Regions from separate parts of the Heyndrickxia sporothermodurans genome, predicted to be linked through region 2. Evidence: a T-box and tRNA genes for the amino acid it is inferred to sense, from the RefSeq annotation. Region 2 holds a T-box; the other holds one or more tRNA genes.
What was found. The T-box of region 2 lies ahead of trpS (tryptophan--tRNA ligase). A T-box ahead of a tRNA ligase gene usually reads a tRNA of that ligase, here a tRNA-Trp.
Positions count from the first base shown of each region.

Region 1 (15,159 bases), on a different contig from region 2:
ACTTTTTCCCTTGCATATAGCCAAAATCATAATGTGTGCCGCGAAATTGAATAATCTCACTATAAATTTGCCTCATGTTGATCCCTCTTAAAATTAATATGACTTCATATATTTAGGATACGGGATAATCTGGTGAAAATAAAGGATACAATCTTTTAAAGGACATATTTAGATAACGGAACTCGTGTCTGTCGCCGAATATAACAAAAGACCAAATCAATAAATGATTTGGTCCAAAGGAAATCTATTACTGCTCTTTATATTTTTTAAATTCTTTCTCAGAGCAATATACAAAATGCCCCGGTGTCACTTCACGCATTTTAATTTCTTCGCCTTGTTCATATTGATGGACAGCTGGGTCATATGTTTGGCGTACACGTGTCCGTTCATAATCCGGATCTGGCAATGGAATAGCTGAAAGCAATGATTGCGTATAAGGATGTAAGGGATTATTGTATAAATCTTCTGCTGGAGCTAACTCCACTAGCTTACCAAAATACATAACCCCGATACGGTCACTTATATATTTAACCATTGATAAATCATGGGCGATAAATAAATAAGTTAACCCTTTTTCCTTTTGCAGCTTCTTCATTAAATTAACTACTTGTGCTTGAATGGATACATCCAATGCCGAAATAGGTTCATCCGCAATGATAAATTCAGGATTAACAGCAAGAGCTCGGGCAATTCCGATCCTCTGTCTTTGCCCACCGGAAAATTCATGTGGATAGCGATTGGCATGCTCGCGATTTAAACCAACCGTTTCAAGAAGATGTGCAACCATGTCCATTCTTTCTTTTGGAGATTTGGCTAATCCATGGATGTCAATACCTTCTGCAATGATATCCGCAACTTTTGTACGTGGATTAAGTGACGCATATGGATCCTGAAAAATCATTTGCATTTTTTGATGGAATTTTTTCAATTGTCCTTTTGACTTCTTCGCATGAACATTTTCTCCTTTAAAAAGGACTTCTCCACCTGTTGCATCATAAAGTCGAATAATCGTACGTCCAGTTGTTGACTTCCCACAACCAGATTCACCTACAAGGCCAAGCGTTTCTCCTTTATAAATATCGAAGGAAATATCGTCAACAGCGCGCACTTCATTCGACGATCCCATATTAAAATACTGCTTTAAATTTTTTATTTCTAATAATTTTTCTGCCATTTTTTATTTCGCCTCCTTATTAGGAGCTGACTTTTTATTAGCGTTAAATTTCTTCATGCGCATTTGAACTGCTGCCGGTGGTTCCACTTTTGGTGCATCCGGGTGGAGCAGCCATGTTGCAGCATAATGCGTATCAGATATTTTAAACATTGGCGGTTCTTTTTCATAATCTATTTTCAACGCATAAGGGTTACGAACAGCGAATGCATCACCCTTTGGCGGATTTAGCAAGTCCGGTGGTGTTCCTGGAATGACAAATAATTCTTCATCGTTCGCATCAAGACTTGGCATAGAACTGATTAATCCCCAAGTGTATGGATGTTTAGGATTATAAAAAATTTCATCGACGGTTCCTACTTCAACAATTTTTCCACCATACATAACAGCCACACGATCGGCAACATTTGCAACAACACCCAAATCATGGGTAATAAAAATAATAGAAGTATCTACTTTCTTTTGCAGTTCTTTCATCAAGTCTAAAATTTGACCTTGAATGGTTACGTCTAATGCTGTTGTTGGTTCATCAGCGATTAATACTTTTGGATTACATGCTAGTGCAATCGCAATAACTACACGTTGTCTCATCCCGCCTGAAAATTGGTGAGGGTATTGTTTCATACGAGATTCTGGTTTCGGAATTCCCACTAGTTTTAATAAATTGATTGCGCGTTTTCTCGCTTCGTCTTTTCCTAAATGTTGATGTTTCAACAGTGGTTCCATAATTTGCTTTCCGATGGTCATCGTTGGGTTAAGTGAAGTCATCGGATCTTGGAAGATCATCGAAATATCTTTTCCGCGAACTTTTTGCATCTCTTTTTCTGAAGCTTTTGCAATATCCTTTCCATTAAAAAGGATTTGACCTGACTTGATTTCGGAGTTACCGGGTGGCAACAATCGCATAATGGATTTTGTTGTGACCGATTTACCGGAACCTGATTCCCCAACAATCGCTAATGTTTCACCTTCATACAGATCAAAGCTAACTCCTCGAATCGCTTTAACTTCACCAGCGAACGTATGAAATGAAATATTAAGATCTTTTACTTCAAGCATTTTTTTCATGTTTCTCACCTCGCTCTTTAATCTCTCATTTTCGGATCAAATGCATCACGTAGTCCGTCTCCGATTAAGTTACTTGCAACTAAAATAATACAAATGACAATACATGGAATAATCATTAAGTGAGGTAAGAACTGGAATGTTTTATATCCATCCTCAATCAATGTTCCTAAAGATGCTTTAGGTGCTTGTAAACCAATACCGATAAAGCTTAAGAATGCTTCAAAAAATATCGCACTTGGAATTGTAAACATCGTATTGATGATTATAACCCCTGATAAATTTGGTAATAAATGTTTAAATAAGATTCTGCTATTTGATGCGCCAAGTGTTTTCGATGCCATGACATATTCTTGGCTTTTTAGTTTTAATACTTGTCCACGGACGACCCGTGCCATTCCTATCCATCCTGTGATAACCATGGCAACTGTTATTGATAATATCCCCGGTTCCATAATTAATAGCATGAGAATTACAACAATTAAATTTGGAATACCAGAAAGCACCTCTAAAATACGTTGCATCACGTTATCTACTTGTCCACCTTTAAACCCTGAAACAAGTCCGTATGTTACTCCGATTATCATATCGATAAGCGCAGCTAGGAAGGCAATATATAATGAAACCCTTGTTCCAAGCCACACCCGTGAAAATAAATCCCGTCCAAGACCATCTGTTCCAAACCAATAATATTCTTTGATATGTTGTTCTTTATATATATTGGTTTCAACGCCGCCAATTTTTTGACTGCCATCAAATATTCCAATTTTCTCTAAGCCAGGTATTCTAGGAGGCAGGTTGGCATGAGATGTATTTTGTTCAGTTGGACTAAAGTGTGATAGGTGTGGTCCAATAATAGCCATAATAATGATTAACACTAAAAGGACTAAACTAATAATCGCACCTTTATTCTTCCGTACACGGAGCCAGGCATCCTTTGCGAATGAAAGCTGAGGTTTAGCAATTACTTCACTTTCATGTGGATTCACTGGAGCGGGCTCAAACATTTCTTTAGGTATTTTTTCTAACATTTCAGCCATTATTTTTTCCCTCCCGCTACACGAATTCTTGGATCAATGATTCCGTAAAGTATATCAACAATTAAAATGATTACTGTTAATAAGAAAGCAAAGAAAATGGTTGTTCCCATAATGATAGGAAAGTCATTCATTTGAATTGATTTAACAAACTGCTCTCCGATTCCGGGTATCGCAAAAATTTGTTCAACAACCATGGAACCAGTCATTAAACCAACCGCCATCGGTCCTAACACCGTAATTAACGGAATTAGTGCATTTCGGACAGCATGTTTAAAAGAAATTTCCATTTTTGAATTTCCTTTTGCTTTTGCTAATGTTATATAATCCGAACTTAACACTTCAATTAACTCTGTCCTCATGAATCGGGCAGCTGTTGCGATTGGGAAAATAGCCAATGCGATAGTAGGCATTATAGATGAGGCAAAACTATCCCATGAGGCAACTGGGAGCCATTCTAACTTAACTCCTATGATATATTGTAGTAGTGCAGCAAATACGAATGATGGGATCGATTTTCCTAACACTGCGAGGAATGTACTACCATAATCAATCCATGTATTTTGAAACATCGCTGCTAAAACACCTAGTAATATTCCGAAAATCGTTCCGATAAACATCGCTTGAAAGCCTAGCTGTAAGGATGGTCCCATTCGATTGATGAGCAGTTTCGTAACCGGCTGATTATCAAATTGGAATGATACCCCTAAATCACCTTTCACAATGTTTACCATATATCTTCCATACTGAACTGGAATTGGGTCATTTAATCCATACTTTTCTTGAAGGATGATCTTTTGTTCGTCAGATAGCTTTTCTTCTGCTCGAAACGGTGTACCCGGCAAAAATTTCATCAAAAAGAAAGTAAATGATGAAATAATAAACAAAGTAAGAATTAAATAAACAATTCTTTTTGAAATATACTTTGCCATCAAGCATACCTCCTAATCCAAATAATTTAAAATCTTCTAAATATGGTGATATATAAAGGGGAAAAGAGAGTAATCTTTTTATTGTAAAAAGATACTCTCTTTTTTTTGAAGACCTTCAATATATCCTATTGTCTAATCTTCTTATTTTTCGATTGTTACATTTTTCAACGTATAATCTGGTCCAAATAAATGTTCTTCAAACCCTTTTACATAAGGCTTAATTAATTTCAAGTGACCTCTTTGATAAATTGGAGCAATTGCTGTATCTTCTTGAATTAAAATCTTTTCAGCTTGTAGCAATGTTTCCCAACGTTTTTCAGGGTCATTTCCATATTTCACTTTTGCATCATTGATTAATTGATCATATTTTTTATTTGAATAACCTGTTTTGTTGTTTCCACCATCAGTTACAAATAAATCAAGATATGTCATTGCATCTAAATAGTCTGCTCCCCATCCAGCCATTTGAATTTCATAATCTTGTTTGTCTTGTTTTTGAACACGGATTTTAAATGGAACATTCGTTAATTTAATTGTTAATCCTGGTAAATTCTTTTGTAATTGATCCTTGAAGTATTCACTTGTTTTCTTCGCATTTTCTGTATCATCACTTAATAATTCAAGTGTTAAATCTTTAACTCCTAATTCTTTTAAGCCTTTTTCCCAATATTCTTTTGCTTTTGCTGTGTCAGTAGTTAGTAAATCTCCACTTGCATCACGGAAGTCTTTACCATCAGTAGGACTCTTCGCCACACCTTTAGGTACTAAACCGTTGCTTGGGAATGATCCATTTGAAAGGATAGTATCTGTGTATGCTTTTTTATCAAATGCCATAGCTAGTCCTTTACGAATATTTTCATTCGCTAAAGGTGTTTTCTTACCGTTACGAACTTGGTTGAATTTCAAATACCAAGAGCTTGATTCTACCATTTTTATTGTATCTTTATTGTTTGCATATTGTTTTGCAAATTCTGAACTTAATGCTGCTGTTAAGTCAGCTTTACCTGTGTTATATAGGTTAACAGCTGTATTTGGAGTTTTTGATACTTGTACATTTACTTCTTTTAATTTTACATTTTCTTTATCATAATAATTGTCATTTTTCACATATTTCCATGTTAAACCTGTTCCATCCCAATCTTTTAATACGAATGGACCATTTGCAAGCATATTGTCACTGTTTGTTCCGAATTTATCGCCTTTTTCCGTAACGAATTTTTCATTTAACGGAGCAAAAGTAGCAAACGCTAGTAATGAATCAAGATATGGAACTGCATTTTCTAGTGTAACTTTTAATGTATTGTCATCAACAGCTTGTACACCTAGTTGGTCAGGTTTTGCTTTTCCGTTCATAATTTCAGATGCATTTTTTACTACACCTTGAAACATGTACGCATATTGAGCACCTGTTTTAGGATCTACTGCTCTTCTCCAAGAGAAAACAAAATCTTTTGCTGTTACAGGGTCACCGTTAGACCATTTAGCATCTTTGCGAATTTTAAATGTATAAACTTTCCCATCTTTACTAATTTCAGGTTTTCCTTCTGCAAGTGCTGGTACCGGAACATCTTTGTCATTTAATGTATAAAGACCTTCTAATGTTTGTCCGAATACGATGAAACTTGCTTGGTCTGTTGCTAATGTTGGATCTCCTGTTGGGATTTCCGCAGTCTCAATCATATTGAGAACTTGGTCATTTTTTGACCCGCTATCGCCATTGCTTGAGCTTTTCTTATCGCTTCCCGCACCACATGCCGAAAGTACTAATGCAAGTGATAGGGCAATAGCAGTAAATAGATAAAATTTTGACTTTTTCATTTACTTGTCCCCTTTTTCTTTTATTGAAAAGATTCTAAAAAGCTTTTCTATTAATATTATATAATATTATTCTGATTTGTACATTATTTTAAAAAACATTTTTAACTTTTTTATGACATATTTATAGGCAAAATTACATTTATCTTCTATTTTTTACACTTTTCAATCGAAATATCGTTATAAATGTCGAAATATTGTTTTATATCAAAATAGTTTTAATTTCATTTCACAAAAGTTTTGTTTTAATTTTTATATTTTTTACTATATAATTTTCATTATCTTTATCTCCTCTTTTCCATTTCTTTTATTGAAAGGAATGATTCGATTGGTTAAAAAATATGTTATATGGGTGATTGTTTCACAAATAGTTGTCTTTCTGTTTTCTTTGGTCTTTTATCACTCCATTCATTTATTGGCATATATTAATGTTTCCTTTGTTGTCGGTGCTCTTCTTATATTAATAGCTTTAACAGGCTACATTATAAATAAAGGATTTTTTGATATTGTATTTGCTAGTTTTCAGCAAATGTTTAGTAAAATGAACGATGAAGAACGGAGACCATTGTCAAAATTAATTCCATTAAGGTACCATTTACCATTTACCGTGGGATTGGTTACGATTGTTTTAATGATCATTGCACTGTTCGTATATTATGGATAACAAAAAGGCGATTGGCGCACCAATCGCTTTTTTTGTTTACTTCTTAGTATAAATGCAAATCGCATCCCTCAAAAATTCGGTCATTCCTGGTTGCTTTTCATAGTATGATTTAAATCGTTCATCATCGACATACATTTGTGCAAGTCCTGCGTGGGCTTCTTTGCTGTATTCTTTCCAAGTAAAGGTCAACCATTGTTTATGCAAGTCTGCTGTTTTTTGTGCAAGCTCACTTGATGGATCACCCGTAGCGAAAGCTTCTACTAACGTTTCTATTACTTGTTTCTCTAGTTTTGTGAATCTTTCATATTGATCTTGAGTCATATTCATGAACTTTGCATTGGATTGGTCAATTGTTTCATTTCCGTACTTCTTTCGAACTTCATCACCGTATTTTTCTTCATTTTCCTCAATCATTTTTTTCTTAAAGCCCTCAAATTTCTCTTGATCCGTCATTTTTCTTCTCCCTTCCTTATAGCTAATCGTTTTATTTACATTTTCAATTAATAAATCTAGCTGTTTTCTTTTTTCGAGGAGTTTCTCACGATGATCCTTTAGTGCCTTTGTACTATCAAAGCCAGGAGTGTTCATGATCATTTTTATGTTTTCTAAACTAACACCTAATTCCCTGTAAAATAGAATTTGCTGCAGTCTGTCAACCTCAGTTTGCCCATAGATTCGATACCCTGATGAATTCATCCTTGCCGGCTTAAGAATGTCGATTTCATCATAATATCGAAGGGTTCTTGTACTAACTCCTGCTAATTTCGCTAGCTTTTGCACCGTATATTCCAACTTGATCACCTCCTCTTAATGTAAAGGTACACCTTTACGCAACGTTAATGTCAAATACTTTTTAATAAATTTTATAAGTAATACCCATTTTTTTGACATGGTTTGTCCTCTTATTCATATATTCAATTAAAGGAGGGATGACCATTCATACGAAAATCATTCGGTATTTAGTCGGTTATATTTTTATTACATCTGGAGTAATGAAAATAGTTAGTGAAGATTTGGGGAATTATTTTACTAGCTTAGGATTGCCTTACCCAATTTTACTAATGAATGCAGTAGCGATAATAGAACTTATTTGTGGAATCCTTATTTTAGCAAATAAATGGGTTAAACAAGCATCTATTCCGTTAATGGCCATTATGATTGCGGCAATCCTTTTAACAAAAGTGCCGATATTGCATACAGGATTGATTGCCTTTGCGTTCAATGCCAGGTTGGACATTATTATGCTGGGTCTATTAGCGATTCTTTACAAACAAGATATGAAAAACGTCCCTTTCAAATAACTGAAAGGGACGTGTAGAACAAATATAGTATTATTCGCTCAAATCTACATTATGATAAACTTGTTGAACATCTTCCAAATCCTCTAATACATCAATCATTTTTTCAAATTGTGCTTTTGCATCTTCTGGAAGTGTTATTTCGTTTTGGGCAAGCATAGTTAATTCAGCAACTGTAAATTCCGTGATTCCGGCACCTTTCAATGCTTCTTGTACGGCATGGAATTGATCAGGTTCGGCGTAGACAATGACAGAATCTTCTTCTTCAATAATGTCACGAACATCGATATCCGCTTCCATTAAAATTTCGAGTACTTCGTCCGCAGACTTTCCTTCAAGTCCGATCACAGCTGTTGCATCAAACATATATGCGACAGAACCACTGACACCCATATTACCGCCATTTTTACCAAAGGCTGCACGCACTTCTGATGCTGTCCGGTTCACATTATTTGTTAATGCATCGACGATAACCATTGAGCCATTTGGTCCAAAACCTTCGTAACGAAGCTCATCATAGTTTTCGTCTGAACCGCCTTTTGCTTTTTCAATTGCACGGTCGATAATATGTTTTGGTACGTTATATGTTTTCGCACGTTCAAGTACGAATTTTAATGCTTGGTTAGATTCAGGGTCTGGTTCACCTTGCTTTGCAGCTACATATATTTCACGACCGAATTTCGCATAGATACGACTTGTATTTGCGTCTTTTGATGCCTTTTTTTCTTTAATATTATTCCACTTACGTCCCATTATGAACACTCTCTTTCCACTTTAACTCTACTCAAAAATAGTAATACGAAATAAGCTACTTCATCAAGTTTTTTTCAAAATAGCTACAAGGGAACTTTTCCCATTACTCATCGCTATATTCTTCGTTTACTATTATACATTAAATGTAATAAAAGTATCGAGTAGTTAGCAAAAAAAGTAAGATCAAATGAATGGTGATGAAAAGAAGTGCAAAATCCATTTTAGATTTTGCACTTCTAGTAAACTATTAACCTTTTCTCATTCGATTAACTTCGTCAGCAACAAATTGTACGGATGTTCCAACAATTACCTGAATACTATGTGGACCAACAATATTAATCCCTGGTACTCCAGTTGCCTTAATCTTATTTTGGTCAACAGCGTTCATATCTTTTACTTCAACTCTTAAACGAGTTGTACAATTATCTACAGAAGTCACGTTCGCATCTCCGCCAAGACCTTCATAAATCTTAGTAGCCAATACTGTAAATTTATTATTTTTATCCGTTGCTGTACTTACTCCTTCATTGTCATCTACTATTTCTTCGCCTCTACCTGGAGTTGCCAAATTAAATTTCACAATAATAAAGCGGAATAAGAAGTAGTAAATAACCGCAAATACGAGACCTTGAACAATTAACATATAAGGTTGATTTGCAATTGGAATTTTCAAGCTTAATAAAAAGTCGACTAAACCTGCACTAAATCCGAACCCGGCTGTCCAATGGAATAGGGCGGCAATCATAAGTGATAGACCCGTTAAAATTGCATGGACAAAATACAAAGCTGGTGCAGCAAACATGAAAGCAAACTCAAGTGGTTCTGTAACACCAGTGAAAAATGCTGCGAATCCAGCGGCCATCATCAGGGCTGCTACCTGTTTCTTTTGCTTTGTTTTTGCTGTGTGGTACATTGCAAGGGCTGCTGCTGGTAAACCAAACATCATTACTGGGAAGAATCCTGCTTGATACATTCCAGTAACACCTTTCGTACCTTTGTTTGCCCAGAACTTGCCGATATCATCGATTCCTGCTACATCAAACCAGAAAACAGAGTTTAACGCATGGTGTAAGCCTGTTGGGATTAATAATCTGTTGAAGAATCCGTAAAGGCCCGCACCTGCAGCGCCTAATTTACTTATCGCTTCCCCGAATGAAACTAAACCTGTGAATACTACTGGCCAAACGAAAAACAAAATTACTGATACAACTAGCATAGAAACCGCTGTCATAATTGGAACTAAACGTTTTCCACTAAAGAAAGCCAATGCATCTGGTAATTGAACTTTACTAAATCGATTATACATATTTGCGGCAACAAGACCTGAAATAATACCAATGAACGCATTTCCTATTTTGGCAAAGGCAGGACTAACAGCTTTTGGATCAATGCTCTTTAACATTGCTACAGTATCTGTTGATAATAATGTTGTTACAACTAAATAAGCAACCAATCCACTTAGAGCCGCGGAACCATCTTTTTCTTTCGACATCCCTAAAGCAAGACCAACAGCAAATAGAATTGGAATGTTATCAATAATTGATTTTCCCGCACTAATTAAAAACGCGGCTGCCACATTTCCGGATCCCCAACCTGTAGGGTCAATCCAATAACCAATCCCCATCAATATAGCTGCTGCTGGTAATACAGCAACTGGTAACATCAATGATTTACCCATTCTTTGTAGATATTTCTTCATGGTAACTATTCCCCCCTAATAAAAACTTATCTGATTATTACTTAGTAGTTACTTCATCCGAACAAAACATTTTAATAAAAGAAGTTTTCTATAAAATAAAATGAATAAGAGAAAATACAAAAGATGGCACTTTCTATATAAAGAAGAATTCTATCAAATTATTAAAATGGTTCGTGATGTGAGTACTACTAATTACACTTCATTTCCCCTTTGCCTCACCTCCTTAAATTTTTTGATTTATTAACCCCACTGTTTTCTTAGTCTTTCAATATGGAGGGTAATATACCCTAGTTCATGTTCGGGCAAAGTGATGCGATATGAACTCAATATATTCTTTGCTATTTCTGTGGCACATTGATAGGACAGAGGAAATTTCTTTTTAATCATTTCAATCATTTCATTATCCATCGTATGGAGTTCATTTTGATTCATTCGCGTTAATGCAAATCGTAAATGTGTGATTAAGCGATGATAAGAGATATCGTCTTCATGAATATGGATGTTCAAAAACTCCGTTATTGTTTGAACAATATCTCTAATAATCGTAGTTTGAATAACGGTTTGACGCATATCGCCGCCCTGATCTTTCATTGTGTGAATATGGAGGGCGATATACGCAGCTTCATCAATGGGGAGTTCGATATTACATTTTTCTTTAATATATTTGATTGCCCAAAGACCGATTTCATACTCTTGTTTATAAAGTATTTTTATTTCATGTAATAACTTGTTTTTTAAATGAATGCCTTCCTGTTCTCTTTCTATCGCGAATGAAAGATGGTCGGTTAAGGCTATATGAATATGTTCATTTAACTTTGAACCAATATACTCTTCTGCATAAGTAATGATTTTTTCAGAGATGATAAAATGCTCTTCTGGGATTCGATTCAAAAGCTGTTGAAGTTTTTCATTTTCCTTCATGACAAATAGTTTTTCAATTTTTTGTTGATTGACAACATCATTTTTCTTTTTCCCATATACAATTCCTGTGCCAATTGCTATTTTCTCTTCCTGCCCATCCCTTACTACAACAGCATTATTATTTAGAATCTTTGATATCTTCATCGAGCCATCTCCTTGTTTTCACTATACGAAACAGTGTATTACTTATCGGAAGATGTTATCACTATCGTTTTTCCCTGTAAACCTTCCTTTTCTTCTGTAACAGTATACTGTTTCTTACCTTCCATACTATTAGTAATTACTATCGGGGTTATCGTGCTTTTGGCATTTTTCTTAATATATTCCCAATCCACTTCAATTAGTAGTTGCCCGGCAGAAACTTTGTCTCCATCCTTAACAGCCACATTAAATCCTTCTCCCTTTAAAGCAACCGTTTCTAATCCTACATGGATGAGTATTTCTGAACCATCATTTGCACGTATACCAACTGCATGCTTTGTTGGCGCAACCTGAATGACTGTTCCACTAGCAGGGGCATAGATATTTCCATTCGATGGTAGAATAGCGACCCCTTCCCCCATCATCTTTTGGCTAAAAACTGGATCTGGTACTTCTTCAATTGGAACAATTTGTCCATTAACTGGTGCATATATGTGTAATTCTTCTTTTTCTTTTTTAAAAAAATTAAATTTCATCGTAAGGACTCCTTTTTTCCTATGTTACAAATATTCATGGTTTAGCAAACAGTGATCAAATAAAACTATAAAAAGGCATGGCAGCACAATAAAAGGGTTAACCCTTTTACATACCACCATGCCTGATCGTATCAGTAACATGTGATCAATATCTTATTATTAGGTATATAGTAACATTCTCTCTACAAAAAGACAAGTAAGCGGTAACATTTTTTAAAACTTTTTATCCACGATAAGAATTTCGATGTCGTAGCTTGTAAATGAGTGCAGCGACTAAATTAGATGGCAGGTTCAAAAGATTGCCTTGAAGATTAAAATTTAGTTGTTCTTCCTCGAAGCTCATTTTTTCATACATTTCATTATGGTGCATATTTGCTTTCTTTTTTTGCTCCTTTATGGAAGAAATATTATTATACTCGATTGGGATCATTACGAGGAAATACAAAATTAAAACCGACCATATTATAATAAACGCGATATCCATACTACCACTCCTTTGTAGAAAATGATTGTTTCTACAATGTACTACGGATCGGGAAAGAAAATGTTTCATTCATTTAAATACATTTCTTTTATTTATTTGATCTCATGGATTCACTAATATTCCTTTTTACTTCCTCAACATTTGTATTACTGTATATACTTGTTCCATGACCGCCTGTTGTTTTAGCCAACCATTCCTTCACTTCATTATAAGACATGCCTGACTGCGCATTTTTTCTTTTCACGTCATCAATGCTTGTTCCAGCTACTGTAAATCCGCTATTATTACTTTGGTTTTCGCTCATAATATCCCTCCTAATACTATTTTCCATCATCAATATATTTTTATACTGTTGTCTTAGATATGCTCATAAAGTTTGTTGTTTATGAAAAAACAATGTCCGTTCCTTTCCGCTGCAGGAGCTTGCTTTTTCGCGGTGAGAAGTCGAGCCTCCTCGGCGCTACTGCGCCTGTGGGGTCACGACCTTTCCTCTATGTCCCGCAGGAGTCAAGCTCCTTCCGCTCCAATCCACTCAGCATTTTTAATATTATTTTGTGTTTAAAGAAAAACAACAATTTATCAGAAAAGAAGCTAAAGTACACAAAAAACTAGCTAAAATATGTAGCTAGTTTTTTTTAATAAAGAATATTTTTTTGAATGGGCCTAAATGGACTCGAACCATCGACCTCACGCTTATCAGGCGTGCGCTCTAACCAGCTGAGCTATAGGCCCTTTATGTAAATTTGGAGCGGGTGATGAGAATCGAACTCACGACAACAGCTTGGAAGGCTGTAGTTTTACCACTAAACTACACCCGCAAATATAAAATAATTTTCTATGGGGCGGCTGATGGGAATCGAACCCACGAATGTCGGAACCACAATCCGATGCGTTAACCACTTCGCCACAGCCGCCATAATAATTGACAGGGGTAGTAGGAATCGAACCCACATCAAAGGTTTTGGAGACCTTCGTTTTACCATTAAACTATACCCCTAACTGGTGGAGGGGGACGGATTCGAACCGCCGAACCCTAAGGAGCGGATTTACAGTCCGCCGCGTTTAGCCACTTCGCTACCCCTCCGATAAAGATAGTTATTAAGGGATAAATGATATTTAATGGCGGTCCGGACGGGACTCGAACCCGCGACCTCCTGCGTGACAGGCAGGCATTCTAACCAGCTGAACTACCGGACCGATTTATAAGTTACTTTTATGGCGGAGGAAGAGGGATTCGAACCCCCGCGCGGTGTAACCCGCCTGTCGGTTTTCAAGACCGATCCCTTCAGCCAGACTTGGGTATTCCTCCACTTTATGGACCCTGTAGGACTCGAACCTACGACCGGACGGTTATGAGCCGTCTGCTCTAACCAGCTGAGCTAAGGGTCCATCATTATTTATAATTTTATAGCGGCGGAGGGGATCGAACCCCCGACCTTACGGGTATGAACCGTACGCTCTAGCCAGCTGAGCTACACCGCCATGATAAGAAAAGCGCAAGCGCCTTGATTAGGCGCTGGAGCTGGACAGAAATGAAATGTCATGCTTTCATTTTCCTTTTAAAAAAATGGAGCCTAGCGGGATCGAACCGCTGACCTCCTGCGTGCAAAGCAGGCGCTCTCCCAGCTGAGCTAAGGCCCCATCATACTATTTGTATATTTTGAATGGTCGGGAAGACAGGATTCGAACCTGCGACCCCATGGTCCCAAACCATGTGCTCTACCAAGCTGAGCTACTTCCCGTACTAAATGGCGCGCCCGAGAGGAGTCGAACCCCTAACCTTTTGATCCGTAGTCAAACGCTCTATCCAATTGAGCTACGGGCGCATATTATGAAAGTTATTTTGCTTCGTAAAAAACTTTGGTGCCGAGGACCGGAATCGAACCGGTACGGTAGTCACCTACCGCAGGATTTTAAGTCCTGTGCGTCTGCCAGTTCCGCCACCCCGGCAAGGGTTATCTGGAGCGGAAGACGGGATTCGAACCCGCGACCCCCACCTTGGCAAGGTGGTGTTCTACCACTGAACTACTTCCGCAATTTTGATGAGCCATGAAGGACTCGAACCTTCGACCCTCTGATTAAAAGTCAGATGCTCTACCGACTGAGCTAATGGCTCAAAATATAATAAAGTTTTCTTTATCGATCCTATAACCAGTAATCCAAATAATATATGGTGCCGGCCAGAGGACTTGAACCCCCAACCTACTGATTACGATTCAGTTGCTCTACCAATTGAGCTAGGCCGGCGGATTAAGATATACTTCCAATATTTAATCTGCTAAAGAAGGTCGTCCAGCTTTCAGAATGATTATTCAAGAAGCTTCTCAAGCTGTACGCTGATGTTCCGCTTTGTAGCTTATTCGTTCGTGCTCTACCAATTGAGCTAGGCCGGCGGATTACACTTTTAAATTATCAAATAATGGTGGAGGATGACGGGATCGAACCGCCGACCCCCTGCTTGTAAGGCAGGTGCTCTCCCAGCTGAGCTAATCCTCCATATGGTGACCCGTACGGGATTCGAACCCGTGTTACCGCCGTGAAAGGGCGGTGTCTTAACCGCTTGACCAACGGGCCAAAACTTGTAAATTTCAGCAAAATAATAGCCCCAAATAGGGGCATAGCCTGGCAACGTCCTACTCTTGC
Region 1 covers NZ_NAZB01000010.1:303-15,461, reverse strand. Annotated here, with positions in the region: gene B5V89_RS03705 (C45 family autoproteolytic acyltransferase/hydrolase) at 1-76, opposite strand, end outside; gene B5V89_RS03700 (ABC transporter ATP-binding protein) at 248-1,174, opposite strand; gene B5V89_RS03695 (ABC transporter ATP-binding protein) at 1,178-2,239, opposite strand; gene opp3C (oligopeptide ABC transporter permease) at 2,257-3,276, opposite strand; gene opp3b (oligopeptide ABC transporter permease) at 3,276-4,205, opposite strand; gene B5V89_RS03680 (peptide ABC transporter substrate-binding protein) at 4,347-6,023, opposite strand; gene B5V89_RS03675 (DUF3899 domain-containing protein) at 6,349-6,684, shown strand; gene B5V89_RS03670 (MerR family transcriptional regulator) at 6,721-7,476, opposite strand; gene B5V89_RS03665 (DoxX family protein) at 7,614-7,985, shown strand; gene B5V89_RS03660 (YebC/PmpR family DNA-binding transcriptional regulator) at 8,016-8,735, opposite strand; gene nagE (N-acetylglucosamine-specific PTS transporter subunit IIBC) at 8,983-10,434, opposite strand; gene B5V89_RS03650 (PRD domain-containing protein) at 10,675-11,499, opposite strand; gene B5V89_RS03645 (PTS sugar transporter subunit IIA) at 11,538-12,032, opposite strand; gene B5V89_RS03640 (DUF3949 domain-containing protein) at 12,256-12,516, opposite strand; gene B5V89_RS03635 (gamma-type small acid-soluble spore protein) at 12,605-12,820, opposite strand; tRNA gene B5V89_RS03630 (tRNA-Ile) at 13,175-13,248, opposite strand; tRNA gene B5V89_RS03625 (tRNA-Gly) at 13,261-13,334, opposite strand; tRNA gene B5V89_RS03620 (tRNA-His) at 13,355-13,430, opposite strand; tRNA gene B5V89_RS03615 (tRNA-Trp) at 13,443-13,513, opposite strand; tRNA gene B5V89_RS03610 (tRNA-Tyr) at 13,517-13,600, opposite strand; tRNA gene B5V89_RS03605 (tRNA-Asp) at 13,637-13,713, opposite strand; tRNA gene B5V89_RS03600 (tRNA-Ser) at 13,733-13,825, opposite strand; tRNA gene B5V89_RS03595 (tRNA-Ile) at 13,832-13,905, opposite strand; tRNA gene B5V89_RS03590 (tRNA-Met) at 13,925-13,998, opposite strand; tRNA gene B5V89_RS03585 (tRNA-Ala) at 14,085-14,157, opposite strand; tRNA gene B5V89_RS03580 (tRNA-Pro) at 14,182-14,258, opposite strand; tRNA gene B5V89_RS03575 (tRNA-Arg) at 14,266-14,342, opposite strand; tRNA gene B5V89_RS03570 (tRNA-Leu) at 14,378-14,466, opposite strand; tRNA gene B5V89_RS03565 (tRNA-Gly) at 14,477-14,551, opposite strand; tRNA gene B5V89_RS03560 (tRNA-Lys) at 14,560-14,632, opposite strand; tRNA gene B5V89_RS03555 (tRNA-Thr) at 14,688-14,763, opposite strand; tRNA gene B5V89_RS03550 (tRNA-Val) at 14,937-15,012, opposite strand; tRNA gene B5V89_RS03545 (tRNA-Glu) at 15,016-15,090, opposite strand; rRNA gene rrf (5S ribosomal RNA) at 15,137-15,159, opposite strand, start outside.
Region 1: it has a tRNA-Trp gene. The T-box ahead of trpS (tryptophan--tRNA ligase) is inferred to sense a tRNA for this amino acid. The anticodon was not compared.

Region 2 (16,574 bases):
TTAAATCAAAGCCACTTTTCCCAATAATCAATCCAACGATAATTTCACCTATTACAACCGGTATAGCATTAAGCTTGAAGCGATGTAATAAAAGTGGTGTAAGAAATGCGGCAACAACTACTATTACAACAGATGTGAGTGATCCTTCCATAGTTCCTCCCCTTTTTAAAAACTAATTTTCAAATTAAATGACTCATAAATAAATTGGCCATTCCAAAATAAATTAAGATTGAGATAATGTCATTTATCGTCGTAATAAATGGACCTGATGCAACCGCAGGGTCAATATTTAGTTTATCCATAAGTAGTGGAATTAACGAACCTGACATAGTTGCTACAACTAATGAAGCCAATATTGATATCCCTACCAATAGGCCAAGAAAAAGTTCCCCTTTCCATAAGTACACAATAATCATAATCAAAATACCGCATGTAGCACCTGTTATGAGTCCTGTTCCTGCTTCCCTAAGAATAAGTTTCCATTTACTCTCTTCATTCACATCTCCAGTTGCAATTCCTCTCACAGCTACAGCTAGAGCCTGTGTCCCAGTATTACCTGCCATCCCGCCAATCAACGGGATAAAAACAGCTAATAATGCTACTTGTTTCAGTGTATCTTCAAAACGGCCAATAAGGCTGGCAGTAAACATCCCCAAAAAAAGTAAAACAATAAGCCAAGGCAATCTTTTCTTTGCTGCTGAAAACGGACTTTTACTTGGAGAATCCATATCAGTAACTGCAGCAAGCTTGGAGTAATCTTCTGATGCCTCTTCATCAATGACATCAACGATATCATCAATTGTTATAATCCCCAATAAATGTCTTTGAAAATCCACTACTGGAATCGCTAAGAAATTATAATCCTTCATTTTTCTAGCGATATCTTCCTGATCATCACCGACCGATACGAACACGACCCGATCATTCATAATTTCCGTAATCATCGTATCGTCATCTTCAATAATTAAGTCGCGAAGTGAAATAACGCCGACAAGCTTTTTATCATGATCAACGACATATAAATAATAAATCATTTCCGCTTTGGCAGCTTCATTCTTTAAAATAAACATGGCTGAACGAACGGTTTGACTTGCCTCGATTGCGACATACTCAGTTGTCATAATACTACCGGCAGTGTATTCTTCATAATGAAGCAAATCTTTAATTTCTTGTGCTTCCTTCTGATCCATCATCGTTAAGTAACTTGCAACTTGATCTTTTTCAAGAAGATTTAACACATCGACCGCATTATCGGTAAACATATAAGAAAGGACATCTGCCGCATATTGAGGATTCATTTCGGATAATAGTTTTTGATATTCATCATCCTCAATTTCAAGCTGTTCAAATAAAAATGCCATTTCTTCCGGAGACAAAAAATAATAAACTTGTTTTCTATGTACAGGATCAATGCCAATAAAAAACTGTGCTTGATCATAGGGATGTAAGCTTAAAAATTCATCACGGAAATTGTGAATTTCTTTATTTTCTAATGCAGAATTCAATAACGCCTGCTGATGAAGTTCGTTTTGCTCCAATGAGTTTTCACCCACTAACCATCACCTCATTTCTAAAATTACATACTACATATCCTAACAAAACTTTATCCATTTGTATTGTAATTTGAATATAGTTTTCCACATACTTTTTTAAAATATCTTTAAAATAATTAATAATCACTTTAGTAAAGAAAGGATACAAAATGAAAATTGATATTATTGGGGATATTCACGGCTGTTATGATGAATTTGTTCGTTTAGTGACTGCTTTAGGATATAAGTTTGAAAATGAAATTCCGATTCATCCAGGTAATCGAATATTAGGATTTGTCGGTGATCTCACTGATCGCGGTCCACAATCTTTAAAAGTTATTGAGACCGTATGGAAACTTCGCGAGAAAAATCTTGCCTATTATGTTCCCGGAAATCATTGCAATAAACTTTATCGTTATTTTTTAGGAAGAAATGTACAAATATCGCATGGTTTAGAAACAACTGTTGCTGAGCTAAAGGCCTGCACAAGAAAAGAGGAAAATCATTATAAAAAAATGTTTATGCAATTATATGAAGAGGCACCACTGTACCAAATAATCGATGAAAATAAATTAATCATTGCACACGCAGGAATTCGTGAAGATTATATTGGATTGTCCAATAAAAGTGTTAAAACGTTTGTACTATATGGTGATATAACTGGAGAAAAGCATGAGGATGGCTCACCAGTAAGAAGAGATTGGGCTAAAAATTACTTTGGTGATGCATGGATTGTCTATGGACATACACCTGTTAAAAAACCTAGGTTTGTTGGAAAAACTGTCAATATCGATACTGGTGCTGTATTCGGTGGAAAGTTAACAGCACTGCGCTATCCTGAAATGGAGACTGTTTCTGTTGATTCTACGATGCCTTTTGTGGAAGAGAAATTTAGGAGTTTTGAGTAACAAACAATGGACTTTAGCCTTTTACGCTAAAGTCCATTGTTTTCACACCTCAAACGGAAAATCACTATGAAAATTCATTTCCTTTTCTAGAGTCGGATGATAAAAAGTAAGGTTGCTGCAGTGCAGGGCTTGCCGCTCATATATATCCGTACTTCCTCCATAAAGATCATCACCTAACAGCGGGTGACCAATATAAGACATATGGACACGAATTTGATGCGTTCTTCCTGTATCAAGCGACAATCTGATATGACAAAACTTCGAACGACGTTTCAACACGTGATAATGTGTGCGTGCAGCTTTCCCATCTGCTCTTACTTCTCTCTCAATAATGCTTGACTCTTTACGGCCAATCGGTGCATCAATCGTTCCATCATCTTTGCTTAAAACCCCTTCTACCAATGCCTCATAAGTGCGTTTAATCATTCTTTTTTGCTGCATTTGACTTAACAAATGATGGATATATCGATGCTTCGCCACAAGAACTAGACCGGATGTATTTCTATCCAAACGAGTCACAATATGAACCGTTGCATCAATGGATTTTTTTTGATAATACCCGATTAATGCATTGGCAAGACTCCCATGGGGATGTTCTCTTGAAGGGATTGTATTCATAAATGCAGGTTTATCAATAACTAGCAGGTCTTTGTCTTCAAAAATAATTTGAATCGGAATATCCTCACCAATTAATGTTTCACTGCTTTTCTCAGGTGGAAAAGTAACCTCAAGTCGATCACCACATTTTAATTGATACAAAACATTTTCTTCACGCTCGTTGACCGTTATTTGACCACCAGCGAATTTGATATCTGTTAACGCTCGTCGTGAAATATCTTTTTCACTTAAAAATTGTCTAATAATTTTCTCTTCATCTTTTTGAACGATTGTCCATTGCAAGGAATACGAAGCCATCATGCTCCCTCTCTTTAATCTGAAATAAATGAATCATGAACTCGTTTCCAAAACGGGAAAGGGCGAAAACGAGCAAAGCGAACTTTCTCATCAGCAACACGGAATTGTATCGATTTCACATCTTTATGTAACAATGTTAGATGATCAATGGTAATCATGAAATCTTGTTCTCGAACAGGTTTAAGCGTGCATGTATGATGACCCGGGAAAATCAATGGTGACCCGATTGTTCTAAATACTTTATTATTAATAGAAGCCATCTCCGCTAATTGTATCGCCTTTATTGAAGGATGAATGATCGCACCACCCAACGCTTTATTATAAGCAGTACTTCCAGATGGAGTTGAAAGACATAGCCCATCCCCGCGAAAACGTTCAAAATGTTGACCGCGGACATCAATATCCATGACTAAAGTGCCTTCCACACATTTTACTGTCGACTCGTTTAATGCTAAATATCTTGTTTCTTTGCCGCCATGCTGATAACGAATGATTACTTCAAGAAGTGGATATTCAACAACCTGATAAGGAGTTTTGGCGATCGCTATCACAAGCTTCTCGATTTCTTCGGGAACCCAGTCTGCATAGAAGCCAAGATGGCCAGTATGCACTCCTACAAAAGCGGTTTTATCTAACCTTGAACTATAACGATGGAAGGCATAAAGCAATGTCCCATCCCCACCAACCGAAATAACGATATCAGGTTTTGCCTCATCATACTCAAGTCCAAAATCTTGTAAATATGTACGAATTTTATGCATCAACGTATTTGACTTTGCATTTCCTTTTGATGTAATCGAAAACTTCAAGTTCAATCACCATCTCCCTATAAAATGTACTAATTCTTTTTCCTCGTATTTTTATGCTGTTCTTTATTTTTTGTAAAATAAACTTGTGCTTCTTGAATTTCTTCTCGTATTTCGGACATTTCTTCATCCAATAGGAAAGCGGCTTCTGCAGCACGTTGAAGTCGCATTTTAATGTCCTCAGGAAACTGTCCACGATATTTATAATTTAGGGAATGCTCAATTGTCGCCCAAAAATTCATTGCAAGAGTACGAATTTGAATTTCACAAAGGATCTTTTTTTCACCATGAATGGTTTGAACAGGGTATTCGATTACGACATGATATGAGCGATAGCCACTCGGTTTATTATTAGAAATATAATCCCGTTCTTCAATAATGTTAAAATCATTCCGCATTCTTAATAGCTCGACAACTTTTTTTATATCATCAACAAATTGGCACATCATCCTAAGTCCAGCAATATCCTGCATCTGGGTTTCTAATTGATCGAGCGGGATTTCTTTTTGCGTTGCTTTGTCTAAAATACTAGCAATCGGTTTTACACGCCCGGTTACAAATTCAATTGGAGAGTGGATATGCTCCTGCTCGAACTGGGTCCGCATACCTTTTAATTTAATTTTCAATTCATCCACCGCTTGTTTATAAGGAGCTAAAAATTGGTCCCAATGGTTCACTAACAATCACCTCTAACTAACAAATCAGGAGTAGAAATTTACCTAATCATAAATCCATTTCCATTTTACCATATTTCTTGTTTGCTAATGCAAGACTACAATTGATAAAATGCAAACAGTGACTAAAGGAAAAAGGGAGCGATAATAAAAATGGGCAGTGTAATTGAAATCGAATTAAAAAATATCGTAACGAAAGATGAATTTATCCGGATCAAAAATGAGTTTTCTATTAAAGATAATGATTTTACTAAGCAAATCAATCATTATTTTGACTCCCCTACTTTTAAATTAAAACAAATAGGCTGTGCACTGCGGATTCGAAAGAAAAAGAATCAATTTGAACTTACGCTAAAGCAGCCTGCCGAGATCGGCTTGTTAGAAACGAATGAAATAATTAATGAACAACAAGCCAATCAAATGATTACATATGGAGAACTGCCTGAAGGAGAAGTAAAAAACAAATTACTTCAAACCAATTTCCCATTACATTCCATCCGTTATTTTGGTTCATTGACAACAAATAGAGCTGAAATAAATTATTTAGACGGCTTACTTGTTTTTGATTGTAGTTCCTATTTAAATAAGAACGATTATGAGATAGAATATGAAGTAAATGATAGAATAATAGGTGAAAAAAATTTTCAAGAGTTGATGAACCGATTAAATATTCCTATTCGTGAAACTGAAAATAAAATTGTTAGGTTTTATAAAGCAAAAGAACAATGTTTAAGTGAGGAAAAATGAATGACAACAGTTAATCAAATTAAAACATTGCTTGAAATACAAGCACTTCAAAGTTTTACAAATCCATCTAGTACCCAATCATCGGATACAAATTCCCTTTTCCAACAATTGTTAACATCAGCGCTTGAAAGTTCAATTAATGGAAAAACAGAAAGTAGTACAACTAATTTATATAGTACGTTAAATCAGACATTACCCGTGAATATTCATTTTCCAACCAATCAAAAACCAATCAATGCTCCAAAAGATCTTGATTCAATTATTCAAAAGGCAAGTGAAAAATACAATATACCTAAAGAATTAATTAAATCAGTCATTCAACATGAATCTAGCTTTAATGCAAATGCAGTTAGTAAATCCGGTGCATCTGGTCTAATGCAATTAATGCCTTCAACTGCCAAAAGTCTAGGAGTGACAAATGTTTTTGACCCGGAGCAAAATATATTTGCCGGTAGTAAATATTTAAAAAATATGCTTGATCGTTATGATGGCGATATCAATTTAGCACTTGCTGCATATAACGCCGGACCGGGCAATGTCGACCGTTTCGGAGGAATTCCACCATTTAAAGAAACCCAAAATTATGTAAAAAATATAACAAACTCTTTTTATAGTTAAACGTTATTCAAAAGAATAGCGTTTTTTTCTATTAATCCTCTGGGATATTATTCATTGCTTTGCAAAATATAATAATTGAAAAGGCTATTTGTTTGAGTTATTAGACGTTCACCTGCTAAAATGAATATACACAATAAAAATCTTTTTAAAGGAGCTTTTCATATGGTAGAGAAACGCATAGTGCCGTATGAGGTAATCGGGGAAAAAACGCTGCACCAACTAGTCGATGCATTTTATTCGAGAGTCGCGAAACATCCCGATCTAATCCCAATATTTCCGAAGGACTTATCCGAAGTCGCAAAAAAGCAAAAAATGTTTTTAACACAATACTTGGGTGGGCCTCAATTATATACAAATGCATATGGTCATCCGATGATGCGTGCACGTCATCTTCCACATGAAATAACGCCAAAACGAGCAAAAGCATGGTTATCATGTATGAGTGAAGCAATGGATGAAGTAAATTTAGAAGGAACAATACGAGAAGAGTTTTTTTCTAGATTAGTTTTGACTGCCAGGCATATGGTAAATACTCCAGATGAATTATCGGGTGAAATAAATTGAAAGACAAAGATATTCTAGTTTCAAATTACCATTGTTTTTGTAATTCTGATAAAAAGCCTCTAGAAATTTATATGTTTGTCGATCCGTTATGTTCCGAATGCTGGGCATTAGAACCTATTATAAAAAAGTTACAACTAGAATATGGACAATTTTTCTCCTTGAAACATGTTTTAAGCAGCAGTTTAACAAGATTAAATGTAAACTCTAAAAAAATGGATGCCCTTGCTCAACTTTGGGAGAAAACGGCCTCAAAAACCGGAATGCCCTGCGATGGGAGCCTCTGGTTTGAAAATTCAATTACTGCTCCATATATAACATCGATTGCGATTAAAGCTGCTGAATTGCAAGGAAGAAGAGCCGGAATTCGTTTTTTGAGAAAAATACAGGAAGTGTTATTTTTAGAAAAGCAAAATGTTACTAATATAGATGTTCTCGTTAAATGTGCAAACAGTATTAACTTGGATACTGAAGAATTTTTAAATGATATTCATTCGGAGAGTGCTGCTAAAGCATTTCAATGTGATTTGAAAATTTTATCGGAAATGGAAGTCGATGAATTCCCTTCCCTTGTTTTTTTTAATGAAAATATTGAAGATGAAGGGTTAAAAATCACTGGGTTTTATGAATATAGTGTGTATGTACAAATTCTTCAAGAAATGTTAGGTGCGAAAACAAAACCAAACCCTTTGCCGCCATTAGAAATATTTCTAAAAATTTATAAAGTAGCTCCTTCAAAAGAAATTGCCATCGTCTATGATATGACTATAGCAGATGTAGAGAAAAAGCTAAAAAAATGGGTGTTACAACAAAAGGTGAAAGCCATCCACGGAAAACACGGTACGTATTGGAAGTATATTGAAAAAGAAGAATAATATTAGATAAGGGTATAGTTAATACTATATCCTTTTTTTGTAGTTGTCGAAGTTGATGAGTTTTTCGAATCATTATAAGAAAAAGGCCTTGCATCAGCAAGACCTTTTTCAACACGAACAAAGGGGATGGGAGAAATTTTTCACGGTCAAACAAAGGGGTATATGTTTGTTTGTGATCAACTTCACGTCCTTACTATAGCATGTTATGACTTGTATGTGCAAGTATATGTTAAGACCTTCACAATATTGTCAAAAACAAGTGATAATTAATCTGCTTAGTACATAAATATATACTAGTCAGGTTTTATGGAAGGAGTATTTCTATGCAAAAGTTTGTTTTTCCAATTTTTTTCTTTGTGATCCTCCTTGCTTTTTGTATTAACATTCTGGGGCTTATGAAACTCCTTCCACTTTTCATTACCTCACCTATGCTATTTCTGACACTGTTCATTTTTGTCCTTTATTTAAACAGAAGAAATCATTTTCGAGGATTTAAATAAGAAAAGGTCAAGCAATTTTGCTTGACCTTTTCTTATTTAGATTGGATTTTACTACGATAATAAACGTTCAAGTTCATTTAATTTTTCTTCAAATACTTTAAGAGCTTCTTCGATTGGACTTGGTGATGTCATATCCACTCCTGCCTTTTTTAACACTTCAATTGGGTAGTCGGAACTTCCGGCTGACAAGAACCCGATATAACGTTCAACAGCAGGTTTTCCTTCTTCCAGAATTTGCGCACTTAACGCAGTTGCAGCGCTAAAACCGGTTGCGTATTGATAAACATAATAATTGTAATAGAAATGAGGAATTCTTGACCATTCTAATCCAATTTGTTCATCAATAACAATATCCTCTTCACCAAAGTATTTTTTATTTAGATCATAGTATTCCTTCGTTAATAATTCCGCCGTTAATGCTTCACCGTTCTGTTCTTTTTGGTGAATTAAATGCTCGAATTCAGCAAACATTGTTTGACGGAAAACAGTTCCGCGGAATCCTTCTAAATAATGATTTAATAAATATATTCTTTTCTTTTCATCATCAATCGTTTTAAGTAAATAATCATTCAATAAGGCCTCATTGCATGTAGAAGCTACTTCGGCAACGAAAATTGAGTAATCACCATAGGTAAATGGTTGATTTTTCCTTGTATAATAACTGTGAACACTATGGCCAAATTCATGTGCTAACGTAAAAAGATTGTTAACATTATCCTGCCAGTTCATCAAGATGTACGGATTTGTGCCGTATGCACCAGATGAATAGGCCCCACTTCTTTTGCCTTTATTTTCCACAACGTCTACCCAGCGATTTTCAAAGCCTTCTTTTAAAATATCTAAATATTCTTCACCAAGTGGTGCAAGACCTTTTAGAACTATCTCTTTAGCCTCATTGTAAGGAATTTTCATCTCCACATCTTTTACAAGTGGAGTATAAAGATCATACATATGCAATTCCTTAACTCCGAGAACTTTTTTCCGAAGTTTAATGTATTTGTGTAAGAGATGGAGGTTGTCATTCACCGTATTCACGAGATTATCGTAAACACTTTCAGGAATATTGTTCGCCGATAGTGCAGCATGTCGTGCAGAATCATAATTACGTACTTTTGCATTGAAATTATCCCTTTTTACTTGGCCGCTTAATGTACTGGCAAATGTATTACGGAAATTCCCGTAAGTCTCATACACTTTCTCGAAAGCTTCTTTTCTTACTCTTTGGTCGGAGCTTTCTAAAAATCGAGAGTAACGCCCATGTGTAATTTGAACCTCTTCACCATCCTCGTCTTTAATAGATGGAAATTCCAGGTCGGCATTGTTCAGCATTCCAAATGTATTGCTTGATGCATCCATAACCTCAGATGCTTGGGCAAGCAGTGCTTCTTGATCAGCAGATAGAACATGTGGGCGTTGAAGATTTAATTGTTCTAATACGTGCTCATACAATTTCAATTCACTTTTTTCATTAATAAAGCTTTTTAGTTTATTTTCTTCGATCGACAAAATCTCAGGTACTAAATAGGCAAATACACTTCCTGCCTCTGCTAATAAACTTCTCATTTGGCTTTCTTGACCTTGATAAAAGGAATTTCCGGTGTCTTGATCATTGCGCATATGTGCGTATGTATACAATTTGCCTAATCTTTCGGATACCTCATCTTGAAATTTTAATGCCTCATATAATTGATCAGCACTTTCGCCAAGCTTCCCTTTGAATTGGTCAGCTTTTGGTAATAATGTTTTAACATCCTTATATTCCTTTGCCCATAAATCATCGCTTGCAAATATATCTTCCAATCTCCAAGTTAATTCTTCAGCTACTTCATTACGATTTGGAAGTGATTTAGTAGAAGTTCCAGCAGTCATTATTTTTCCTCCATTCTTTTTAAAAAGCTAATTTTCAATACACATTTTAACGTTACATATGATCATGTAAAAAACGTTAAAAAAGGATACTAATAAACAAAATTTTTTCATTCTTCTTTATTTTAATTAAACATTTGAATTCCTGCAAATAATTAAATTACTCATTTATAAAATGTATTCATAAACTCATTTTCCATACGTGCAGCTTCCTCTATATTGTTTGGAAAGGGTATTGATTTATTCATTGCAAACCTCCCTTTTCGAGTTTCTTCTAAATATCCAAATTTAGATAAGAGTTTTAAGTAGTGATAAATCATTTGCTTTAAAAATTTCACATGTATTAAAGGAAACTTTCGTAATTGGATGTCTCCATTCAAAACCCGTTCTTCAAATTTTCCGACCACTAAAGCAAGAGACGTTTCATTCCCCTTATTTAGATGCTTGAAACTATCACACCAGATAAAATATTGCCAAATGGATACATGTGTTTTACAAATTTCCATAAACTTAACAGGAATTCCGATCAAAGGAGGGAATAAAATAGGTGAATGTCTATTGTAATACGCTGTGGCAAGAAATGAATCCTTTAAATTTGAAGCGTAGATGATTTTATTTTGGAGCATATTTTTCTTTTCATGGAACCAAAAGTTCCAATCAAATTTTTTGTTGTTTTTATTTGAAAGGTTGAGTGGAAAATCAACTGAAGCTAATGGATATGTCATCTGTTGAGCAAAAACTTTTCTAATCGAGATAGGTGCTAACTGCGAAAGTATTGTTATATTTTTGGTTTCGGGTGAGTAGCTGTAAATATGCATTCCATTTGTAGAATTATACTGTGCTAACGACCATTGAAAATCAGATACTTTAAATACGTTGTCAATTAGGGTAAACTTTTTTTGGTAAGGTTCACCACCAAGTAACCAAACTGGAACGATATCAATTGAGGAATAACCCTCCGTCCGTTTTTCAATTTCCTCTGTCGGAATAGCTGAACATTGAAACTCAATAGCATATTTTTTTCCATGCTTTTGAACATATAGATCCGAGCGTTGGTTAATTTCCGGGAAGAATTTCTCCATTTCAACGTTCAACCCTTGAGCTTTTAACCAACAAAACAAATCAATTTTCCCTTGTAAATGGCGTTCACTTTCGGGTTCTGAACTTGTGCAATTCGTGTTAGTTTTATGTGCGAAGTGAGGTATTTTAATCTTGCCAATCTTTACAATTACTTCTTCATGACATTGCGGACAATATAAAGGTGTTTTGCCTCTTATTTTCATTAGCTTTTCTTTACTTTCGGGATACAACAAGCAATACAATTCTCTATTTTTTGTAATAGCTGTAAGCATTTCTACTTCACCCTCCTCCCATAAATATTCAATTAGGCAGTTAGTTTATCCTCCTTCCAATACAAAAAAAATACCAATTTCATTATGAAATCGGCATTTATATTTATTTAAAGTACTTTTGTATCGTATCAAATACATTTCCATCGATGATCGTATTTCCATATTCTTGGAGACGATGTACGGTAAAAGATGACTCTTCTCCGTATTCAAGCAAAATACTTAAAACGTTATCAATCGACTCTTCGTCAAACACTTCTTCAGGAAACTCAACATATAAATAATATTTATTGTTGTATGACAAAAGCTTAGTGATGATGTCGTCTAAACCGGATTGCTTAGATAAAGAAATGACATCTTCAAAATCTTTGAATGCCAACATAAAGTCTAATATTTCATCTTCTTCCTGAAGACCCTTTGATTGAAAATGCTCATCAAGAAATTCTTCAAGTCGGTCGTTAATCGGTAATTCCTTAAGCTTTTCTTCTGATATCGGCAGTTCAAAACGCTGTCCATCTTTAGATAGCTGTGCTTTTGTTACCAATACTTCAAGTCCTTTATCAAGCGCCTGAACTTGAATCCACAATGGACCTTCTGGTACAAACTCTTCTTCATGATGAATTTCATCCATCATTTCCCAAAAAAGTTCCTCACTTCTCTCTCGATCATACCAAATTTCTTCGCGATTAAATCCTCTTTCTTCTATATCACCATAAGAAATATAAAACTTAACTGTATTTTCATTAATACGTTCGATTTCCATACATCAACTCTCCCTTCTATTTGAAAGTTATGAAGGGACTTGTTCCCCCATATAAGGCTAAGTGTATGCTAAACTGCTTAGGTAAAAGTGTAGAAAATTTCATAATAAATAATATTCTACTCTTGTACTTCTATTTTATGATAAAAAGATGTTAATTGGAAACAAAAACTCTTCCCAATTTTAAATTCCACTAATACCCAAAGGTTTTTTTCTAAAAAAAATTATTGTTTTGCTCATTTTAGCGGATATGCACCAAACATTCAAGACTAAATTTTCAGTAAACATATTTTTATCTTTGAAATAAAACGCCTCCATTCCAATCAATGCTGGTATGAAGGCGTTTTATATTACCTATTTCTATTTATGAAAAATATTAATTAACAAGTTTTTGAGCTTCAAGTAATTGATATGAGCGAACTTTTCGTGGTAAGAAACGACGAATTTCATCTTCGTTATACCCAACTTGCAAACGTTTTTCATCAACCATAATTGGACGTCTAAGTAGTCCCGGATTTTTTTGAATTAACTTATATAATTTTTGTAACGGATACGTATCTAAATCAACGTTTAACTTTTGGAAGGTTTTTGAGCGTGTAGATATGATTTCATCTGTACCATCCTCAGTCATTCTTAATATTTCTTTTATTTCTTCCAAACTTAAAGGTTCCGAAAAGATATTTCGCTCTTTATATTCAATATTATTTTCCTCAAGCCAAGCTCTTGCTTTCCTACATGATGTACAACTAGGTGAAGTGTATAATGTTACCATTTATCATTCACACTCCTTATCTATAAATTTAGTTTCATAATCCTTCAAGGATTAATTATTTAAATTAAAGGCGCTGTTAAATTTGACTGTTGTTTTCCGCTACAGGTGCTCACTTTCCGCTTCAATCAAATAGTGACAAATCAACATTGAACTTTAACATAGCCAAATTAAAATTACTTTAAATAAAAAATCTATATTATGTATTATACACTATTTGTACAACAATGAATATAGTTTTTCTAAAAATGAGTCCAGACATTTATAAAAATGACAACACTGTGACATTAGACTTATAGTCTATTTACCCCTGTAATCAGCCTTTAAACCATCTCTTTTATTCTTTTTTGCCCCCCTTTTCGCCTAACTTTACTTAAATGATTATCAATCTCATTTGCCTTTTTGATTCTGTCATGAGGCCGAACGATTCGACATACTCAGCATACTAGATCATCCTTAAATTATAATTAAAAAACAATTAAAATTTTCATACCTTGACTAAATCTTTTCACTTAGATATAATATGATAAATTTTAAAATATCGAAATAGCAATGATAAAGAGTAGTACATTTGTTTTTGTTTTGTAGAGAGTTTGTGGCTGGTGAAAACAAACAAACAAAACTTATGGAATGGACTTTGGAGCACTAAAAATGAACAGAGGATTCCTCTTATTAGTTTTTGGCGAGTAATCCCACGTTAATGGGATTCCATGAATTATTTCATGGAACTAAGAGGCACAATAGTTTACTTGTGCACTTAGGGTGGCACCGCGGAATCAACCATTCGTCCCTATTATTTAGGCGACGGATGGTTTTTTATTTTGCCTAAAAGGAAATCTAAACTTAATTCGAGGAGGAATTGTAAATGAAAACAATATTTTCAGGGATTCAACCAAGCGGGACAATTACACTTGGAAATTATATTGGAGCGTTAATGCAATTTGTTGAATTACAAGAGGAATATAATTGTTATTTCTGTATTGTTGATCAACATGCGATAACTGTTCCCCAAGATCGCTTACAATTGCGCAAAAACATTCGAAATTTAGCAGCTCTATATATTGCTGTTGGAATAGATCCTGAAAAAGCAACTTTGTTTATTCAATCAGAAGTGCCTGCCCATGCTCAAGCAGGATGGATGTTACAATGTGTAGCAAGTATTGGTGAGCTGGAACGTATGACACAATTTAAGGATAAATCTTCTGGTAAAGAGTCTGTATCTGCAGGCTTACTCACATATCCGCCATTAATGGCCGCCGATATATTATTATATAACACCGATTTAGTTCCTGTTGGTGAAGACCAAAAACAACATTTGGAGTTAACAAGAGATTTAGCCGAAAGATTTAATAAAAAATACAATGACATCTTTACGATCCCAGACGTTAGAATTCCTAAAGTCGGTGCAAGAATCATGTCATTGCAAGATCCAACAAAGAAAATGAGTAAATCTGATCCAAATACGAAAGGATTTATTTCGATCCTTGACGATCCAAAAACGATTGAGAAAAAAATCAAAAGTTCCGTCACAGATTCGGATGGAATTGTTAAATACGATAAAGAAAATAAGCCTGGAATTTCGAATCTGCTTTCCATTTATTCCATTATCGAAAATCGATCCATTGATGAAATCGTTCGGGAATATGAAGGAAAAGGTTACGGAGAATTTAAAAATGATCTCGCTCAAGTACTCATAAAAAAACTTTCTGCGATTCAAGAAAAATACCTTTCATTAGTTGAATCGGATGAACTTGATCGTATATTAGACATGGGCGCAGAAAAGGCCAACAAAGTGGCTAATAAGATGTTAAAGAAAATGGAAAACGCAATGGGACTTGGAAGAAAGCGAAAGTAAAAAAAGTAAAGGTGCACCAGTTAAATCGGTGTACCTTTACTTTTCCATTAATTGACCTTTGGACCATGTTCCAATTCCCAAAGCTTTTCAAAGAATGGTTGTCCTTTAATTAAATTTTCACAGAGATTTTCGTGTTTTTCACTCCAACCTCTTTTCACTTCTTCAAATAGACGATTCCAAACATCATTAAAATCCATAACCTGAATTTCTTGATACTGTTCCGGAGCCCACTCTGTATACCAATAACGAATTTCAGCTGCGTTGTTTGAAGAATGAAGTTGATCTAAAGCCATAAAAAGCAACTGCTTTAATTGCCTTTCTTTCCTTGTTAAACCATACATGCTCGCTGGGTCTGGAGATAAGATATGATGTTCTTTTTCTCCAACTCCCCCTTCAAATTGATAATTAATTGGTTCATGCTGTTCAATCATATCATATACAAGCTGTTCTTGCCGAGGGATTAATCGGCTTTTTCTAATCGGAATATTATATCCTATCGTATCTACAGCTAAAATTCCGTTTCCATCCGTTACAACAAAACAATATTCCAATTGTACCCGTTCATGATTTTTTCTTGAATAGGCCTTTTGATAGACATCATTCATTAGTTCCTGCGGTAAGTCACTCAAATCATTTTCTATGTAATGAAACAATAAAGAATCCACCAATAATAACGGAACTTGATCTAATAATTCGATCGTGTCATCCCTTCTCCATTCGTGGAAATGACAAATGTTATAGCTATTCTCTTCCCCTTCAAACCAATTCACCCATACATCATGTAGATATAGCATCAATTATTACCCCCTTGCATCAACTATTTAACAATCAGTATGGGCATACTTTAGTAAAATTATTCCTTGATTTACATATAAATCATTCACTCTAAGGAATAAAAAGAGAATGAAAAACTCCAATCAAACGATTGGAGTTTTTCATCGGATATTTTCTAATTTTTTGGATTCAGTGCATCTTTTAAGCCTTCACCAATGAAGTTAATAGAAAGAATAGTAAGTGTAATAATTATCGCCGGTGGCGCCCATATCCAAGGTTTATATTGGAGAACGTCAGGCTCCTTTGAAGAAGACAACATATTTCCCCAGCTCGGAACCTCTTGTGGAATTCCGAAACCTAAATAACTTAGACCAGCTTCCGCAACAATCATACTAGCAAAAGTTATACTAGCTTGAACAATTATGGTAGAAAGTACATTAGGTAATAAATGCTTAATAATAATTTTAGAGGATGAGCAACCAATCGATTTCGATGCCAATACATATTCGTTTTCTTTTTCAGCTAATATTTTGCTTCGAACAATACGGGCAACGCCACCCCAGCTAAGAAAACTAATGACGATAATAATTACCCAAACACCTGATAATTTACCGAATAAAATAGCACTTAGAACAATAACGAAAACAAGAAATGGGAAATTTAATATAAAATCGGTAAAACGCATTAAAACGCTATCTATTGCACCACCAAAATATCCTGCAAGAGAACCAATGATTGTTCCAAATAGTATGACAAAAAATGTACAAGTTATTCCAACTAATAAGGAAACCCTGCCACCATATAGTAGACGTGTAAATACATCTCTCCCACTTTTATCGGTTCCTAAAAAGTGCTCGGATGATGGAGATAAAGACATTTGTCCAATATTAACCTTTGTTATGTCTTGAGTTAAAACGAATGGTGCAATTATCGAAACAATTGTTACAGCCAACAAAAATATTAAACTCACCATAGCCAATTTATTTTTTACAAATTTCCGCCTTGCAACTGCCCAAGGGGAAAGACTTTTTTGAACGCCGCCTACATTCTGACTTGATTTCTTAG
Region 2 covers NZ_NAZB01000021.1:13,613-30,186, forward strand. Annotated here, with positions in the region: gene B5V89_RS09955 (monovalent cation:proton antiporter family protein) at 1-151, opposite strand, end outside; gene mgtE (magnesium transporter) at 180-1,538, opposite strand; gene prpE (bis(5'-nucleosyl)-tetraphosphatase PrpE) at 1,703-2,440, shown strand; gene B5V89_RS09970 (RluA family pseudouridine synthase) at 2,483-3,355, opposite strand; gene B5V89_RS09975 (NAD kinase) at 3,370-4,164, opposite strand; gene yjbM (GTP diphosphokinase) at 4,194-4,838, opposite strand; gene B5V89_RS09985 (CYTH domain-containing protein) at 4,989-5,582, shown strand; gene B5V89_RS09990 (lytic transglycosylase domain-containing protein) at 5,583-6,200, shown strand; gene B5V89_RS09995 (globin domain-containing protein) at 6,363-6,764, shown strand; gene B5V89_RS10000 (ClpXP adapter SpxH family protein) at 6,761-7,636, shown strand; gene pepF (oligoendopeptidase F) at 8,188-10,005, opposite strand; gene B5V89_RS10010 (competence protein CoiA) at 10,167-11,354, opposite strand; gene mecA (adaptor protein MecA) at 11,458-12,114, opposite strand; gene spxA (transcriptional regulator SpxA) at 12,488-12,883, opposite strand; T-box leader at 13,424-13,675, shown strand; gene trpS (tryptophan--tRNA ligase) at 13,746-14,735, shown strand; gene B5V89_RS10030 (YjbA family protein) at 14,783-15,529, opposite strand; gene opp4C (oligopeptide ABC transporter permease) at 15,685-16,574, opposite strand, start outside.